DNA from 2 places in the Amycolatopsis sp. lyj-346 genome. Region 1 is predicted to be linked to the other one. Evidence: riboswitches for the same ligand, from Rfam matches in the RefSeq annotation. Region 1 holds a riboswitch; the other holds the start of a gene.

Evidence for each region. A riboswitch is a leader RNA that binds a small molecule or an ion and turns the genes downstream of it on or off. The one in region 1 is predicted to bind thiamine pyrophosphate.
Region 2: it holds a riboswitch for thiamine pyrophosphate, as region 1 does, so the genes downstream of both, ACLJQE_RS23580 (thiamine ABC transporter substrate binding subunit) here and thiC (phosphomethylpyrimidine synthase ThiC) in region 1, are expected to answer to the same signal.

Annotation. Positions count from the first base shown of each region.
Region 1 covers NZ_JAJPWT010000001.1:220,668-229,886, forward strand. Annotated here, with positions in the region: gene ACLJQE_RS01110 (glycoside hydrolase family 15 protein) at 1-1,793, opposite strand, end outside; TPP riboswitch at 2,127-2,248, shown strand; gene thiC (phosphomethylpyrimidine synthase ThiC) at 2,242-3,879, shown strand; gene thiD (bifunctional hydroxymethylpyrimidine kinase/phosphomethylpyrimidine kinase) at 3,876-4,688, shown strand; gene ACLJQE_RS01125 (phosphatidylinositol-specific phospholipase C domain-containing protein) at 4,667-5,677, opposite strand; gene thiD (bifunctional hydroxymethylpyrimidine kinase/phosphomethylpyrimidine kinase) at 5,790-6,617, shown strand; gene ACLJQE_RS01135 (ion transporter) at 6,676-7,479, shown strand; gene ACLJQE_RS01140 (MarR family winged helix-turn-helix transcriptional regulator) at 7,476-7,904, opposite strand; gene ACLJQE_RS01145 (thiazole synthase) at 8,065-8,823, opposite strand; gene thiS (sulfur carrier protein ThiS) at 8,825-9,025, opposite strand; gene thiO (glycine oxidase ThiO) at 9,025-9,219, opposite strand, start outside.
Region 2 covers NZ_JAJPWT010000007.1:379,822-389,040, forward strand. Annotated here, with positions in the region: gene ACLJQE_RS23565 (DNA-3-methyladenine glycosylase 2 family protein) at 1-1,195, opposite strand, end outside; gene ychF (redox-regulated ATPase YchF) at 1,298-2,380, shown strand; gene ACLJQE_RS23575 (4a-hydroxytetrahydrobiopterin dehydratase) at 2,861-3,145, opposite strand; TPP riboswitch at 3,178-3,284, shown strand; gene ACLJQE_RS23580 (thiamine ABC transporter substrate binding subunit) at 3,305-4,354, shown strand; gene ACLJQE_RS23585 (ABC transporter permease) at 4,441-5,997, shown strand; gene ACLJQE_RS23590 (ABC transporter ATP-binding protein) at 5,997-7,004, shown strand; gene ACLJQE_RS23595 (ABC transporter permease) at 7,137-8,018, opposite strand; gene ACLJQE_RS23600 (ABC transporter ATP-binding protein) at 8,015-8,992, opposite strand; gene ACLJQE_RS23605 (LolA family protein) at 8,989-9,219, opposite strand, start outside.

The DNA.
Region 1 (9,219 bases):
TAGCCGTCCTTCGTGTACCGGTGCCAGAACTGCCCGGTCGGCGTGGTGAAGGCGATGTCGGAGTCCGTCACGCGCACGCTGTTGCGGATCACCGGGTCGTCGGCGCGGTAGATGCCGAGCCGGACGAGGTCGAGGAAGCCCGCGTCGGTGACCGCGCGCTGGTCCATCGTGACGCTCGAGTTGCCGAGGTTGTACGTCGTCCCGGCGTTGGCGTCGGCGTCCTTGGTCAGCCGGATGAAGTACGGGTCCTTCGACAGCGGCCCGTTCGTGGTGATCGTCTGCTTCGGCAGGTCGGCCTTCATCTTGTCGGCCGCGGCGAGGTACCGGGCCGCGTCGGCCGACGCGCCGTTGTGCGAAGCGATGTCGGCGGCGCAGACCAGCCCGGCGATCACCGAGGCGATGGTCGACGGTGACCAGCCGTCCTGCTCCTCCCAGCGCTCCTGCTGGGTGTACGGCGACGGCTGCCCGTTCGGCCCCCGGTACCCGAGGATGAAGTCGGCGGCCTTGCGGACGCCGGGCCACAGGTCGTTGCGGCCGAGCTGCTGGGCCAGCACGATCGGGAACGCGGTCTCGTCGAGCTGGATCGACGTCCAGTACGGCACGCCGTCGACCCGGCTGTTCTGCGGCATGTGCCCGTCGGCCTGCTGCTGCGTGCCGAACATGTACGTCGCGGCGCGGTTGGCGGCGGCGGTGTCGCCGCCGGCGATGAGGCCGGTCGCGATCTGGTAGAGGTCACGCGGCCAGACGAGGTGGTAGGTGCCGGACGGCGACCACTCCGGGTCGTTGTTGCCGAACCGCCACGGCATGCTCGGCGACGCGATGAAGGCGCCGGGGTGGTGCTTGTCCTCGCTGGCGGCGAGGGTGAGCATCGACGCCTTGTAGAGGTCGCGCTCGGCGCCGGTCTTCAGCGACGACGGCGGCTTGCTGATCCCGCGCAGGTACTGCTGCCAGCCGCGGTCGTAGGCGCGCGTGATGTCGCGGACACCGCGTCGCTGCGACGCTTGCGCGCTCTTCAGCGCGTCGGCGGCCTTCGCGCCCATGCCGAGGGCCAGGGTGACGTGCCGGTTCCGGACGCCGTCGGCGTTCGTCTGGCCGGTCAGCACGACGTTGCCCTTGGCCGCGGTGTCGTAGGGGTTCAGCTTGAAGGTCTTGGCGAGCTGCGTGTTCCCGTCGGACGCGCCCGCGTAGCCGACGCTGGTCTTCGTGAACGCGGGCTTCGCGGTGAGCGCGGCGGCGTTCGCGGCGTCCTGCGCGGTGACGGCGTCGCCCTGACGCGCGGCCGAGTCGTCCGAGCCGTCGTTGGTGAGATCCGGGTCGGCGACCGCGTAGAGCTGGTAGGGCCGCCCGGTGAGCGACTGGAAGTCGACGTCCACCAGCACGGTCGTGGCGGCGGGGTCGGTGACGTAGGTCTTGCGGAGGCGCCAGCGGTGCTGGTCGTCGGTGATGGTCTGCTCGTAGCTCAGACTGTCGTCGTCGGTCCGCCGCACCTGCTGCGACTTCGCCGCGTAGTCGGTGACGGCGAAGCTGCGGCCGTCCGTGACGACGAAGTTCAGCGAACGGACACTGGGTGTCGACAGGTCCGGGTAGTAGACCTCGGACATCTGCCCACCCTGGAGGGTGAACCAGACGTTGCTCGACCGGTCGTGGGCGGTGCCGAAGCCGGTCTTGTTCGCGGGTAGCCAGCTGGGATGGGCCCCGGGCGCACCGGGAGCCTGCCCCTGCGCCGCCGCGGTCGCCGGGATCAACCCGGTGACCAGCAGCCCGGCGAGGGCGCCGAACATGAGTTTGCGCATATCAACCCCACAGAAAAGTCGCTTCTGCACCGTTACAGAAGCGCCTGGCAGTCTGCCGCCGATTTCCACCGGCCGCATGCCCCAATCCGGTGAACCACCCACCGTCACTGGTCCCGGTGAACACTAGCCGGATCACCGGCAGGCCCGCGCGGGTCGAGGCGCGACGCCTTCGCCGGCATCGAGACCGGGATCGCCTTCCGGGGCCTCGCCGCTTCGCCGATCACCGTGCTGCGCAACGGTGCCGTGGCCGACGTCCACGTCACACCCGCCGAACTGGTCGGGTGAGGTGACCTGACTTGAGTATCGCGCTGCGGCGTGGCATGGTCGGGGACACAACACCAACGCGGGAGCTCGCGCCATGGCGGGCTGAGAGGGCGACTTGCACCGAGCAGGCGTCGCCGACCGCATGAACCTGACCGGGTAATGCCGGCGTAGGGAGTGAAAGTCGTTGACGACGCTTGAGAACAATGCTGCCGTGAAGGTGACCACCGGACCGATCACCGGTTCGCACAAGGCCTACCACCAGACCGAATCGGGGCTCCGCGTCCCGGTCCGGCGGATCGATTTGTCCAACGGTGAGCACTTCGACGTTTACGACACTTCGGGCCCGTACACGGATCCTGAAGCCGAAATCGACGTCCACAGTGGACTTCACCGGCTGCGGGCGGGCTGGGCCGACGGGCGGGAGCACAACACCCAGCTCGGCTGGGCCAAACAGGGCGTCATCACGCGGGAAATGGAGTACGTCGCGGCCCGTGAGCGCGTCGAACCCGAGTTCGTGCGCGACGAGGTCGCCCGCGGCCGCGCGGTGATCCCGGCCAACCGCAAGCACCCCGAGACCGAGCCGATGATCATCGGCAAGAACTTCCTCGTGAAGATCAACGCCAACATGGGCAACTCGGCCGTCTGGTCGTCGGTCGAGGAAGAGGTCGACAAGATGGTGTGGGCCACCCGCTGGGGTGCCGACACGATCATGGACCTCTCCACCGGCAAGCGGATCCACGAGACACGGGAGTGGATCGTCCGGAATTCGCCGGTGCCGGTCGGCACCGTGCCGATCTACCAGGCACTGGAAAAGGTCGACGGCGAACCGGAAAAGCTGTCGTGGGAGGTCTACCGCGACACGATCATCGAGCAGTGCGAGCAGGGCGTCGACTACGTCACCGTGCACGCCGGCGTGCTGCTGCGCTACATCCCGCTGACCGCGCGGCGCGTCACCGGGATCGTCAGCCGCGGCGGCTCGATCATGGCCGCGTGGTGCCTGGCGCACCACAAGGAATCGTTCCTGTACACGCACTTCGAGGAACTCTGCGAGATCCTCCGGCAGTACGACGTCACGTTCTCCCTCGGCGACGGCCTGCGCCCCGGCTCGATCGCCGACGCCAACGACCGCGCCCAGTTCGCCGAGCTGGAAACCCTCGGCGAGCTGACGCACATCGCGCGCTCGCACGACGTCCAGGTGATGATCGAAGGTCCCGGCCACGTGCCGATGCACAAGATCAAGGAGAACGTGGAGCTCGAGGAAAGGCTCTGCGGCGAGGCGCCATTCTACACGCTCGGTCCACTGGCGACGGACATCGCGCCGGCGTACGACCACATCACGTCGGCCATCGGCGCGGCCCAGATCGGCTGGTACGGCACGGCGATGCTGTGTTACGTCACGCCGAAGGAGCACCTCGGCCTGCCGAACCGCGACGACGTGAAGACCGGCGTCATCACGTACAAGATCGCCGCGCACGCCGCGGACCTGGCCAAGGGGCACAAGTACGCGCAGGAGTGGGACGACGAGCTGTCGAAGGCGCGGTTCGAGTTCCGCTGGAACGACCAGTTCAACCTGTCGCTCGACCCGGACACCGCGCGCTCGTTCCACGACGAAACCCTGCCCGCCGAGCCGGCCAAGACCGCGCACTTCTGCTCGATGTGCGGCCCGAAGTTCTGCTCGATGCGGATCACGCAGGACGTCCGCAAGTACGCCGAGGAGCACGGTCTGTCCACTGTGGAGGCCATCGAGGCCGGCATGGCGGAGAAGTCGGCCGAGTTCTCCGGCTCCGGCAACAAGGTTTACCTGCCCGTGGTGGGGCAATGACCCCACGGACCGCCCTCACCATCGCCGGCTCGGACTCCGGCGGTGGTGCGGGCATCCAGGCCGACCTGCGCACGTTCTTCGCCAACGGGGTGCACGGGCTCGTCGCGCTGACGGCGGTCACCGTGCAGAATTCGCTGGGCGTGCAGGGTTTCACCGAGATCCCGGCCGACGTGGTCACCGCGCAGATCAAGGCGGTGGCGTCGGACATGGGCGTCGACGCGGCGAAGACGGGCATGCTGGCTTCCGCCGAGATCATCCGTTCGGTGGCGAAGACCCTGGACGAAATCGGGGAATTCCCGTTCGTGGTCGACCCCGTGGCGGCCTCGATGACGGGGCACGCGCTGCTGCGCGAGGACGCCCTGGAGGCGATCCGCACGGAGCTGTTCCCGCGCGCGACGCTGATCACGCCGAACCTGGACGAAGTCCGGTTGCTGACCGGCATTTCGGTCGTCGGCTCCGCTTCGCAGCGCGCTGCCGCCGAGGCCCTGCTGGAGTTCGGCTCGCGGTGGGTCCTGGTCAAGGGCGGCCACCTGCAGGGCACGACCGAATGCGTCGACCTGCTGTCGGACGGCCGGGAGTACATCGAGCTGACCGGCCCCCGGTACGAGACGGAGAACACCCACGGCGGCGGCGACACCTTGGCGTCGGCGATCACGGCGTCGCTCGCGAAGGGCGCTTCGGTGCCGGACGCCGTCGCCGCGGGGAAGAAGTTCATCGAGCGCTGCGTGGCCGAGGCCTACCCGCTGGGTGCGGGCGTGGGCCCGGTCTCGCCGTTCTGGGTGCTGGCTCAGCCGCGCGCCAGCACCTGAGGCAGCACCGTCGTGAGCCCGGTCCAGTCCGCCGTGACCACCGACGCGTGCTGCCTCGCCAGGTCGGCGACGCGCTGGTTGGCCTGGTCGACCGTCGGGTTGTGGCCGTCGATGGCCGGGGCGACGTTGTGCGCGTCGGTCATCACGACGTAGTAGTGGTTGGCGTCGTACCACCACGGCCCGGTCTGGGTCACCCACGCGTTCGCGTCGCCGTCGAACACGACGAACCACGGCTTGAGGTCTGCGGTGTACTTGTCCCGCGGGTCGCCGCCGGCCGCGCCGTGCACGGTCGGGAAGATGTTCGCGTCGCCGAGCTTGCCCGCCTTCTTCAGGCCGACGAGGTAACGCGCGTACTCGACGTCGGTCTTCAGCGTGTCGGTCGGGTTCCCCTCCTCGACCGTGCCCGGGATGATCTCGGTGATCACCCGGCCCCGCAGCGCGTCCACGGACGGCCAGTTGTCCGCCTTGGCCGCGTCGTCCAGCGTCGCGTAGCCGCCGAGCAGCTCGGCCGGGCGGAAGGCGACGCTGCCGAGGTGCGCCCGCAACGTGGCGTCCAGCTCGTCCGGGCCCATGCCGGTGTTGTCCGAGAAGCCCGTCTTCATCTCGAGCTTGAGCGTGATCGGCGAGTGCCCGGGGTGGGCCGCCAGCCAGATCCGGATGTCGTCGAGGCAGTGCTCCAGGTTCTTGTTCTTCCCGCCGGAGTACAGCTGCGACGCCGAAGTCGCCGCGACGCAGTTGTTGTTGTTCCCGAACGGGTTCGAGTGGCTGACCTTCCACTCGCGGGTGAAGAAGTCCGGCCAGACGTCGAGCTCGATCAGCGACGTGCCGGCGTCGAGCGCGCGGGCCAGGTAGTCGTAGGCCGCCGGGTCGTAGGTGTTGTGCACGCCGACGGTGGTGACGTGGGAAACCTTGGGACTGTCCGCACTGGCGACGGTCGCCCCGGAGAGCGTGAGAGCGGCCGTGAGGAGTACCACCGAGAAGAGCTTCATCCAGGCTCCTTCGCCCGTGAACTGGTGAGTAGCCCACACAATGTGCCACCGTGGTGGACTGTTGATGAAGGAAAAGCGGCCGATTGGCCTAGACCAGAAGTCGGGTAGCCCCATGACGACGAGCCCCCCTTCGGCGTTGACCATCGCCGGGTCGGACTCCGGCGGTGCCGCCGGCCTCCAAGCCGACCTGCGCACGTTCCTGACCTGCGGCGTGCACGGCCTGGTCGCGGTCACCGCCGTCACCGTCCAGAACACCCTGGGCGTGCACGACCGCGCCGACCTGCCGCCGCACATCGTGGCCGGGCAGATCGAGGCCGTGGCGGCGGACATGGGCGTCGGCGCGGCCAAGACCGGCATGCTGGCGTCGGCCGAGATCATCCACGCCGTCGCCGCCGCGTGCGACCGCGCGGAGATCGGGCGCGACGAGAAGATTCCCTTCGTGGTCGACCCGGTGGCGGCGTCGATGCACGGCCACCCGCTGTTCGACGAAGCCGGGCTCGTGGCGCTGCGCGACGAACTCCTCCCACGCGCGACCGTGCTGACCCCGAACCTCGACGAGGTCCGGCTGCTGACCGGGATGACCGTGACCGACCGCGAGGGCATGCACACCGCGGCGGTGGTGCTGCACCGGATGGGCCCGCGGTACGTCCTGGTCAAGAGCGGCCACCTGCAGGCCGACCCGGAGTGCGTGGACCTGCTGTTCGACGGCTCGACGTTCGTGGAGCTGCCGGGCGAGCGGTACCCGACCCCGCACACGCACGGCGCGGGCGACACGATGGCGTCGGCGCTGACGGCGGGCTTGGCCAAGGGGATGCCGGTGGTCGAGGCCGCCCGCTACGGCAAGTGGTTCGTGTCGCACGCGGTCGAGCACGCGTACCCGATGGGCGCCAAGGTGGGCCCGGTCTCGGCCTTCTGGCGGCTGGCTCCCGAAGAGCGCTGAGCGACCACCCGGTTACGATCCCTGCGGTTACTGATCACTGACCGAAGCGGGGGCGGCCTTGGCCGGACGCGAGCGGGTGGCGAAGGTTCTCGAGGGTCGCCGCTTCCAGAACTTCATCATCGCCGTGATCGTCTTCAACGCGGTCACCCTCGGCATGGAGACGTCGACGTCGCTCATGGACGGCTACGGCGGCCTGCTGCACGTCCTCGACCACCTCGCGCTGGGTATCTTCGTCGCCGAGCTGCTGGCCAAGTTCTACGCCTACCGCGGCGGCTTCTTCCGCGACAACTGGAACATCTTCGACCTGCTGGTGGTCGGCATCGCGGTGATCCCGGCGACCGGGCCGTTCGCGGTGCTGCGGTCGCTGCGCGTGCTCCGGGTGCTGCGGCTGATCTCGGTGGTGCCGTCGATGCGCAAGGTCGTCCAAGGCCTGCTCGCCGCGATCCCCGGCATGGCGTCGATCGCCGCGCTGCTCGCGCTGATCATCTTCGTCGCCGGCGTGATGGCGACGAAGCTGTTCGGCGCCATCGACCCCGGCGACTTCGGCGACCTCGGCACGTCGCTGTTCACCCTGTTCCAGGTGATGACCGGCGAGGCGTGGCCGGACATCGCGAAGACGATCATGGAACAGGCGCCGCTGGCCTGGATCTTCTTCGTCGTCTACATCCTGGTGTCCAGCTTCGCGGTGCTGAACCTCTTCATCGCCGTCGTGGTCAGCGGCATGGAGGACGAGCTGCGCCAGGACATCCGCGAGGAGGAGGCGAAGCAGGCCGAAACGCAGGCCGCCGCCAACCAGGAAATCCTCGACGAGCTCCGCGCCCTGCGCGCGGAGCTGGCCGAACTGCGGCAGAACGCGGTTTAGTCGTCCGCGATCAGGGCCTCGAGCGCCGGCAGCGCCGCCAGCAGGGCCTCCCGGTGGTCGGGTGAGAGCCGGTCGAGCCGCCGGTTGAGCTCCTGCACCCGGGTCGAGCGGACGCCGGACACGAGCCGCTCGCCCTCTTCGGTCGCCTTCGCCAGCCAGGCCCGGCGGTCGACCGGGTCGGATTCGCGGCTCACGTACCCGGCCTCGACCAGCGACGCGATGATCCGCGACATCGTCGCCGCGGCCACGCCCTCCCTGGCCGCGAGGTCGCCGAGGCGCAGCTGGCCCGCGTGGACCAGCGTCGCCAGCGCCGAGAGGGCGCCGTGGCCCGGCCCCGGCACGCCGGCCTGCCGCAGTGACCGGGACAGCCTCCCCACGGCGAGGTACAACCTGCCCGAGACGTCCTGGACCGATGTGCTCGTCACGGCTGGCTCCTTCTGCCCTCGCCCCGCCGCGGGTGCGCCGGAAAGTGCCGTCCACCTTACGGGTCGGAAGTCACGCTCGGTGTTAAGCCACCTCGGCGTTATACCGGGGCTTCGCCACGGGCCGGGGGCTCCGCCACCCGGAGCCCCCGAAAGCAGCAGTTCACCGGGGCGGGCTCGACGCCTGCGCCCAGAAGCGCTGCGGCACGCGCCCGGCCTCGCGGGCCAGCCGTCCGGCGACGACGCCCGCCCGCATCGCCGCAGCCATCCGCTCGGGATCGGCCGCCCGGGTGACGGCGGTGGACAGCAGGACGGCGTCGCAGCCGAGCTCCATCGCCAGCGTGGCGTCCGACGCCGTGCCGATTCCGGCGTCGAGGATCACCGGGACGCCCGCCCGCGAAACGATCAGCTCGATGTTGTGCGGATTCCGGATGCCGAGGCCGGTGCCGATCGGCGCGCCGAGGGGCATCACCGCGGCGCAGCCGGCCTCCTCCAGGCGCAGCGCGAGCACCGGGTCGTCGTTCGTGTAGGCGAACACGGTGAACCCGTCGGCGGCCAGCCGTTCGGCGGCGTCGAGCGTCTCGAACGGGTCCGGCAGCAGCGTCCGGTCGTCGGCGTGCACCTCGAGCTTGATGAGGTCGGTTTCCAGCGCCTCGCGGGCGAGCTGCGCGGTGAGCACGGCTTCGGCGGCCGTCCGGCAGCCCGCCGTGTTCGGCAGCAGCTCGATGCCGAGCCGGTTGAGGAGTTCGAGGACGCCGGAGCCGCCTTCGGCGTCGGCGCGGCGCATGGCGACGGTGGTCAGCTCGGTGCCGGACGCCACCAGCGCGCGTTCCAGCACGGCGAGGTTGGCCGCGCCGCCGGTGCCGATGATCAGCCGGGACGTCAGCTTGCAGGCGCCGATGACCAGCGGTTCTTCGTCCATTTCAGCCTCCCTGGACCGCGGTGAGCACGTCGACGCCCGCGCCCTTGGGCACGGGGGTGGCCGCCCAGTCGGCGCGGCGGACGACCACGCCGTCGACCGCGACGGCGATGCCGGGCCGCTGCCCGCCGGTGGCGTCGAGGACGTCGGCGACGGTGGCGCCGTCCGGGAACGCCGTCCACTCGCCGTTGAGCTTGATCTCCATCACACGTGCTCCTTCTGGTGCAGGCGGGCGGGGGACGCCGCTTCGGTGCCTTCGGGCGGCTTCTCCCCCTCGAGCCAGGCCACCACGGCGTCCGCGGTCACGGGGGCCATCAGCAGGCCGTTGCGGTGGTGTCCGGTGGCGGCGAAGACGCCGTCGTCCAAGACGCCGAGGTACGGCAGCGCGTCCCGGCTGCC
Region 2 (9,219 bases), on a different contig from region 1:
GGTCGACGCACGTCAGCAGCTCCGCCCGCAGCTCCGCCGCGTCCCGGCCGACGTGCACGTCCAGCCGTCCCTCGGCCAGAGCGGCCGCGACGGGGTGGCCAGTGGTGGCCGCGATCCGGGCCGCCGTCGGGAACAACCGCGTCACGCCCCACTCGCCCGGCACCTCCTCACCGAGCGGCACCTCGCTCACCAGGGCGCGGAGCAGCAGTTCCTCGCCGTCGACGGTGCCGGGGACCCGGATCCCCGGCACGGCCGCGACCACCGGCGCCAGCGCCGGGTCCGCGCCGAGGACGCGGGTGACCGCCGCCGGGTCGGCGTCGAGGTCGAGCAGCCGGCGCACCCGGCTGACCGCGCTCCCGAGGTCGCGCAGGTCGGTGAGCACCAGCTCGCAGCGCACGTGGTCGGACGACGGCGTCAGCCGCACGACGCCGGTGCCGTGGGCGAGCCGCAGCGTGCGTGCGTAGGCCTCCGAAGTCAGTTCTTCCACGCCCGGCACGGCGTGGTCGGCGAAGAAGCGAAGCAATCCCGGAGCGTCGAAAGGCGGCCGGAACGGCAACCGCAGGCTGAGCCGGGTCCCGGTCACGTCGCTCTGCCGCCCACGTCGTGAAGCCGCGAAGGCGCGAAGCTGCGAAGGCGTCGTCGCGAACACCTCGCGGATCGTCTCGTTGAACTGCCGCACGCTGGAGAAGCCCGCCGCGAACGCGACGTCCGTCAGCGGCAGCTCGGACAGCTCGATGAGCAGCCGCGCCGAGTGCGCGCGGTGGGCACGGGCCAGCGCGAGCGGGCCGGCCCCCAGTTCGGCGGTGAGCACCCGGCCGAGCTGGCGTTCCGAGTAGCCGAGCCGCCGGGCGAGGCCGGGGACGCCTTCGCGCTCGACGGTCCCGTCGGAGATCAGGCGCATCGCCCGCGCGGCCAGGTCGGCGCGGACGTTCCAGTCCGGTGAGCCGGGCACCGCGTCGGGCAGGCAGCGGCGGCAGGCGCGGAAGCCGTTGGCCTGCGCGGCCGCCGACGTCGGGAAGAAGCGGACGTTCTGCTCCTTCGGCGTCGACGCCGGGCACGACGGGCGGCAGTAGATCCCGGTGGTGCGCACCGCCATGATGAACTGGCCGTCGAAGCGCGAGTCGCGGGCGGTGACCACGCGGTAGCAGCGTTCGGCATCGCGCCAGAGCGCGGGCGATTCGGTGATCGTGGCCATGGATCCGAGCATGCCAGCAGGTCAGCGCCGTCGCTGGCGGAAATCCGCCACGGCGTTGGGTGCGTGGGGCGCGACCGGGGCGGACCCGTAGACTGCGGGGTCGTGAGCCTCACCCTCGGTATCGTCGGCCTGCCCAACGTCGGCAAGTCCACCCTGTTCAACGCGCTGACCCGCAACGACGTGCTCGCCGCGAACTACCCGTTCGCGACGATCGAGCCGAACGTCGGTGTCGTGCCGCTGCCGGACCCCCGGCTGGACAAGCTGGCCGAGCTGTTCAAGTCGGAGAAGACCGTCCCGGCCGTCGTGTCCTTTGTGGACATCGCGGGCATCGTGAAGGGCGCGTCCGAGGGTGCCGGGCTGGGCAATAAGTTCCTGGCGAACATCCGTGAGGCCAACGCGATCTGCCAGGTCATCCGCGTGTTCGACGACCCCGACGTGGTGCACGTCGACGGCCGGATCGACCCGTCGAGCGACATCGAGACGATCAACACCGAGCTGATCCTCGCCGACCTGCAGACCCTCGACAAGGCGCTGCCGCGGCTGGAGAAGGAAGCGCGGACGAAGAAGGAGAACAAGCCCGCGCTGGACAACGCCCAGAAGGCGAAGGAAATCCTCGACGCCGGGCGCACGCTCTTCCAGGCGCAGAAGGAAGTCGACTTCGACGCCCTGCGCGAACTGAGCCTGCTGACGACGAAGCCGTTCCTGTACGTCTTCAACGCCGACGAGTCGGTGCTGACCGACGAAGCCCGCCGCGAGGAGCTGACCAAGCTGGTCGCGCCCGCGGACGCGGTGTTCCTCGACGCGAAGGTCGAGGCGGAGCTGCTGGAGCTGGACGACGAGGAGTCCGTGCGCGAGCTGCTCGAGTCGGTCGGCCAGCCGGAGCCGGGCCTGTACTCCCTGGCCCGCGCGGGCTTCCACACCCTCGGCCTGCAGACGTACCTGACGGCGGGCCCGAAGGAGTCCCGCGCCTGGACGATCCCCCAGGGCGCAACGGCCCCCCAGGCGGCGGGCGTCATCCACACGGACTTCGAGCGCGGCTTCATCAAGGCGGAGATCGTCTCCTACGCCGACCTGATGGAGGCGGGCTCGATGGCGGCCGCGAGGGCGGCGGGCAAGGTTCGCATGGAGGGCAAGGACTACGTCATGACCGACGGCGACGTGGTCGAGTTCCGCTTCAACGTCTGACTCGCTGTTCGCGACCATCAACGACGGCGGACGAGACCCCGGCCGAGTTCCCGCCGCCGGGGCAGATCACCCGGTGGCCTGCCGGACCCGGTGATCCGGCAGGCTCGATCAGCCGAGCAGGCCCAGCAGTGCGATCGCGATCAGCACCACCGCGGGGGCGAGGGCGTTGATCCAGGCGCGCTGGGCGGGGGTGAGGGCGGCGGTGCTGTTCATGGCGTTTCCTAGGGCCGAAAACCGATGCTTCCGCTCCGAACAGCGCGCCGATCATGTCTTGCGTTAACAGCTGTGATCGAACTCTCAGCCGTCGAGGTGACGGCGGTTGCGGGCGGTGAACCAGAGCACCCCACCGGCCGCCGCCACCATCGTCGCGAACGCTGCCGTACCGACCACGATTGCCTGGGTCATCTCGTCTCCCTCCCGAAGGTTGCGGTAACCGAGAGACGCCAAACCGCGGTCAAGGTGCACTCAGCGTTACCGAGATCACAGCCCGGCCAGCACCGAATCGATCTGCGCGGCCAGGTCGAAGTCCTTCGCCGTCAGACCGCCCGCCGAATGCGTCGAGAGCCGGAACGTCAGCGTGCGCCAGCGGATGTCGATGTCCGGGTGGTGGTCGGCGGCCTCGGCGAGGTCCGCCACCCGGTTCACCACCTCGATCGCCTGGGGGAAGCTCGCCAGCTCCACCTCGCGCGAGATCACCGCGCCGGACCGCGTCCAGCCCGTGCCCAACCGTCCGTCGGCCTCGGAGTCGCTCAAGATTTCCGTCATGTCTCCATGGTCGTCCGTCCTGGACTACGCTGCACGCTTGCCACGGGAGTCCGGTGAGCCGGGCTGAGAGGCGGGTCACCCGCGACCGTTCGCACCTGACCGGATCATGCCGGCGACGGGAGGGCTTCCCTCCGCGTCCGGCGAAGTGCAGGAGGGTAGATGAAACGCAGGGCTGTTCGCGCCGCGACCGCCATTGCCGCCGTCAGCGCCGTCGCCGCGGCGTGCTCGCTGTCGGACGGTGACGGTGGTACGCAGCAGACGCCCACCGTCACCCTCGTGACGCACGATTCCTTCCTCGCGCCGCAGGAAGTGCTCGACGCCTTCCAGAAGCAGTCGGGCATCAAGGTCTCCGTGCTCAAGCAGGGTGACGCCGGATCGCTGACCAACAAGCTTGTGCTGACGAAGGCCAACCCGATCGGCGACGTCGCCTTCGGCGTCGACTCCACCTTCGCCTCGCGCGCGCTCAGCGAAGGCGTCTTCGAGCCCTACACCAGCCCCGAGGCCGACCGCGGGCCGCAGCGCTACGCCGTCGACCCCGAGCACCGGCTGTCCGCGGTCGACGTCGGCGACGTGTGCGTCAACGTCGACACCGGCTACTTCACCACCAAGGGGATCCCGGCGCCGTCGACCTACGACGACCTCGCCGACCCGAAGTACAAGGACCTGCTGGTCGCCGAGGACCCGGCGACGGCGTCCCCCGGGCTGGCGTTCCTCCTCGGCACCATCGCCAAGTACGGCGAGGCCGGCTGGAAGGACTACTGGGCGAAGCTGAAGGCCAACGGCCTCAAGGTGGTCAGCGGCTGGGAAGAGGCCTACACCAAGCAGTTCTCCGGCTCGTCCGGCAAGGGACCGCGGCCGATCGTCGTCTCGTACGCGTCGTCGCCGGCCGCCGAGATCGGCGACGACGGCAAGCCGCGCACCAAGGCGCTGCTCGACACCTGCTACCGGCAGGTCGAGTACGCCGGCGTGCTGGCGAACGGCAAGCAGGTCGAGAACGCGCGCAAGGTCGTCGACTTCCTGCTGTCCCAGCAGTTCCAGGCGACGGTCGCGGCCAACATGTACGTCTACCCGGCGCGCCAGGGCGTCGACCTGCCCGCGGGCTGGGCACAGGTCGCGCCGCTGCCGCAGAGGCCGCAGGCCCTGCCCGCGGACCAGGTGCAGGCCGGACGCGAGAAGTGGATCGGCGAATGGCGCGCGCTCGTGCAGTGACCTCCGTGGTCGGCGGCTCGGCCACCCGGAATCCCCGAACAGCCTCGCCGCGGACCGCTCGCGGCCTCGGCCTGGCACTGCTCGGGCTGGCCCCGATCGGGTTCCTGGTGGTGTTCTTCGCCTGGCCGGTGCTGGCGATCGTCGGCCGCGGGTTCGCCGCGGGCGGCCTCGACGTCGTGCTCGGCGACCCGCGGACCTGGCAGCTGGCCGGGTTCACGGTCGCGAGCGCGGCCGCGTCGACGGTGGTCGCGGTGCTGGCCGGGCTGCCGGTGGCGTTCCTGCTGGCCCGGGTGCGGCTGCCCGGCGTCGGCCTGGCGCGGACGCTGGTGCTGGTGCCGTTCGTGCTCCCGACCGTGGTCGTCGGGCTGGCGTTCCGGGCGCTGTGGCCGGACGGCGGCGTGCTGCCGATCGTGCTGGCCAACGCCTTCTTCAACGTCGCCGTCGTCGCGCGGACCGTCGCCGGGCTGTGGGCGCGGCTGGACTCGCGGACCACCGACGCGGCCCGGGCGCTCGGCGCGTCGCCGTGGCGGGCCTTCCGGTCGGTGACGCTGCCCGCACTGGCGCCGGCGATCGCGTCCGCGGCGGCCGTGGTGTTCCTGTTCTGCGCCACCAGCTTCGGCGTGGTGCTGATCCTCGGCGGCGCCCGCTACCGGACCCTGGAAACCGAGATCTACCTGCGGACGGTCGACCTCCTCGACCTCTCGGGCGCCGCGGCGCTTTCGCTGATTCAGTTCACGGCCGTGGTCGCGGCGCTGGTGCTCGGCGGGCTGGCGCGGCGGCGCAAGGAAGGGGCCCGGATCGGGGCCGGCCAAGCGCGGCGCCCCCGCGGCGGCGAATGGTGGGTCGTCGGCGCCGCGGCGGGCGTGCTGGCCTTGCTGGTGACGCCGATCGCCGCGCTCCTCGCCGAATCGGTGTCCACTGAGGACGGCTGGAGCCTCGCCGGGTACCGGGCGCTGACGAGCACCGGTGAGAAGGGCGCGCTCCAGGTGTCCGGCTGGGACGCCGCGCTGAACTCGCTCAAGGTGGCCATCGACGCGACGCTGCTCGCGATGGTCGTCGGCGTGCTCGCGTCCGTGGTGCTGGTGGCGCTGCGGCGGTCACCCGCCAAGGCCGCGCGCGGGCTGGGCGAGACGATGGACGCCGTCCTGATGCTGCCGCTCGGGGTGTCCGCGGTGACCGTCGGGTTCGGCTACCTGGTGACGCTCGACGCGCTGCCCGGCGACCTCCGGACGTCGCCGTACCTGGTGCCGCTGGCCCAGGCGCTGGTGATCATCCCGCTGGTCGTGCGGATGGTGCTGCCGGTGCTGCGCTCGGTCGACGTCCGGCTGCGGCAGGCCGCCTCGACGCTCGGGGCGAGCCCGCTGCGGGTGTGGCGGGAGATCGACCTGCCGCTGACGCTGCGGCCGCTGGTCGCGGCGGCCGGCTTCGGCTTCGTCGTGGCACTCGGCGAATTCGGCGCGACGAGCTTCCTCGCCCGGCCGACCGCGCCGACGCTGCCGGTCGCGGTCGCGACGCTGATGGGGCGCCCGGGGGAGCTGAACAACCAGATGGCGTACGCGGCGTGCGCGTTGCTGATGCTCGTGACGGTGCTGGCGGTCGCGCTGATCGACCGGCTCGGGCGCGGCGGGGTGGGAGAGTTCTGATGGCGTTGTCGGTGCGGGACCTGACTGTCCACTACGGAACGTTCGCGGCGGTGCGCGACGCCCGGCTGGACATCGCCGACGGCGAGGTGCTGGCGCTGCTGGGCCCGTCGGGCTCGGGCAAGTCGACGCTGCTGCGCGCGATCACCGGGCTCGAGCCGTCGGCCCGCGGCTCGGTGAGCTGGGACGGCGAGGACCTCGGCACGGTCCCGGTCCACCGGCGCGGCTTCGGCCTGGTGTTCCAGGACGGCCAGCTGTTCGCCCACCGCGACGTCGCCGCGAACATCGCGTTCGGCCTGCGGATGCACGGGGTGCCGCGGTCGGCCTGGGCGCCGCGGGTCGCCGAGCTGCTGGAGCTGGTGGGGCTCTCCGGCTTCGAGCGGCGGCGGGTGACGGAGCTGTCCGGCGGGCAGGCGCAGCGGGTGGCGCTGGCCAGGGCGCTGGCACCGAAGCCGCGGTTGCTGCTGCTCGACGAGCCACTGTCCGGTTTGGACGCGGGCTTGCGCGAGCAGCTGGCGATCGACCTGGCGGACCTGTTGCGGCGCAGCAAGATCACCGCGCTGCTGGTGACGCACGATCAAGAGGAGGCGTTCACCCTCGCCGACCGGGTGGCGGTGCTCGACGCGGGCGAGGTCCGCCAGGAGGGCGCGGTCCGGCGGGTCTGGCGCAACCCGGCGGACGACGACGTGGCCCGGTTCCTCGGCGTGACGACGTTCGTCGACGGCGTGGCCGCGGCCGGGCACGTCCACACGTCGCTGGGTGAAATCGCGTTGCCGGACGCCGCCGACGGCCCGGTCCGGCTGGGGTTGCGGCCGCACGCGCTGCGCGTGGCAGAGTCCGGAGTGGACGGCGAAGTGGTGGCGGCGGTCCACCGGCGCGAGCACGTGCGGCTGGTGGTGAAGCTGGCAGAGTCCACTGTGGACGCGGTCGCCCCGGCGGCGTCGGACCTGCGTGCGGGGGACGCGGTGCACCTCGTCCTCGACCCGGACGGTGTGGCCCTGGTGGGCTAGCCGCCAGAAAGCAGCCCCCACCCTTCCCGGGGGACGTCCCCAGGCCAAGTCTACCGACCCGGCCCGGGGAACAACGACCACTCGCAGATCTGTGGACAACCCGGCACCTGTGGATGGCTGACTTGACAAACCTCAGCCGTCGCGGGTGGAAAGCCTTGCGTACGCCAGTGAAAGCCCGATCACGATGTAGCACGCCGCTCGCAGGGCGCCCTCGGTCAGCATCTGGGTGCCCATCGGGTCCTGCAGGACCTCGGCCGGGGCCATCGACCAGTTCTGCGTCAGCAGGAACGGGTGCAGCCAGTCCAGCGACGTCAAGAAGCCGAGGATGGTGAACACGATGTCCGCCGCCAGGACCGAGGCCACCACCAGCATCGGGTGCTCCGTCCAGCTGGAGATCGCCAGCGCCACCGCGCCGATCGCCCACAGCTGCAGCACCACCCAGGCCGCCACCAGCAGGAGCCGCGCCATGGCGCCGCCCAGGGACAACGTCGTGCCCGAGAGTGTGAACAGGGAATCCGTGCCGTTGATGATCAGGCCCGTCACCACGCCCGTCACGCACATCGCCAGCACCGAAACCACCGACACCGTCGCGACGCCGAACGCCTTGACCGTCAGCAGGCGACCCCGGCCGACCGGGGCGATCAGCCAGCCGCGCAGCGTGCCGTGGGACGTCTCGCCCGCGATCGCGTCCGCGCCCGCCATCGCCGAGGCCAAGGGCAGCAACAGGGCCAAGGACAGCACGATCGCCGCGATCGGCAGGACGAACGCGTTGTTGACCGCCGACGACAGCAGTGCTTCGCCGCCGTCGTCCGGGCCGCCGCCGCTCGACGGGTTTTCGTCCACCAGGGTCAGGCCGATGCCGATCACCACCGGGATCAGCGCCAGGAGCCCGAGCACGGCCAGCGTCCGCGGCCGGCGGAAGATCCAGCGCAGCTCCGCGGCCAGCAACCGCGGCAACGGCACCGTGTCGTGGCCCGTGCGGGCCGCCGGTGCTTCGAGAACCGCCGTGGTCATTCCGCCCCCTCGGTGAGCCGCGCGAACAAGTCTTCCAGCCCGGTGCGGGCCCGTGTCGCCTCGTGGACCGCGACCCCCGCGCCCACCAGGACCTGCAGCACCCGCGGCGCCTCCGCCGCGGTGAGGTCGGCCCGGATGCCGTCGGGCGTGAGCCGCGCGCCGATCCGGTGCTCCCGCAGCACTTCCACCGCCAGGTCCGCGTCCGGCGTGCGGACCAGCAGGGCCGCGTTCCCGGACTCCAGCAGCTCCGCCAGCTCGCCCTGCGCGACGACGTTCCCGGACTGCAGCACGGCCACGTGCGTGCAGGTCGCTTCGACCTCGGCCAGCAGGTGCGACGACACCAGCACGGTGACGCCCTCGGCGTGCAGCTCGGCGACGATCCTGCGGATCTCCCTGGTACCAGCAGGGTCGAGGCCGTTGGTCGGCTCGTCGAGCACGACCATCTTCCGCGGCACCAGCAACGCCGAAGCGAGCCCGAGCCGCTGCTTCATGCCGAGCGAATACCCCTTGTACCGCCGTCGCGCCGCTCCCGTCAGCCCGACGCGCTCCAGCGCCGAGTCCACCGCGAACGGGATCCCGGCCGACGAAAGCCGCGGTTCCGCCGCGGCGAACCGCAGCAGGTTGTCGCGCCCGGACAGGAACGGGTGGAAGCCCGGCCCCTCGACCAGCGCGCCGACGTCCGGCAGCGCGTGCGCGGCGGCGTCGGGCATCGGACGGCCGAGCAGCTCGACCTCGCCCTCGGTCGGCCGGACCAGGCCGAGCAGCATCCGGATGGTGGTCGTCTTGCCCGAGCCGTTCGGCCCGAGCATCCCGACGACCGCGCCCTGCGGGATGTCGAGGTCGACGTGGTCCACCGCGACGGTGCTGCCGTAGACCTTGCGCAGTCCCCGGGTCCGCGCGGCCAGCGGGACCGCCGGGGCGGAGGTCTCCGAAGAAACCTCCGCCCCGGACTGGACCGAGGTGGTGCTGGTCACTTCTGTCCCAGCGCTTCGTACAGGACCTGCTCCGGCACCGCGCCGGCGGCGAACCGGCCGTCGTCGGTCAGCACCGCGCTGCCGACCTTCGTGGTGACGAGGTAGCCGCTGCCCCAGGCGCCGTCGACCTTCTCGGCGAACCGCTCGAGCAGCGCCTTCGGGTCGGCGTTGCGGCCCTCACGGCCTTCACGCCCGGACTGCTGCTTCGGCGCCGCGTTCAGCGCGTC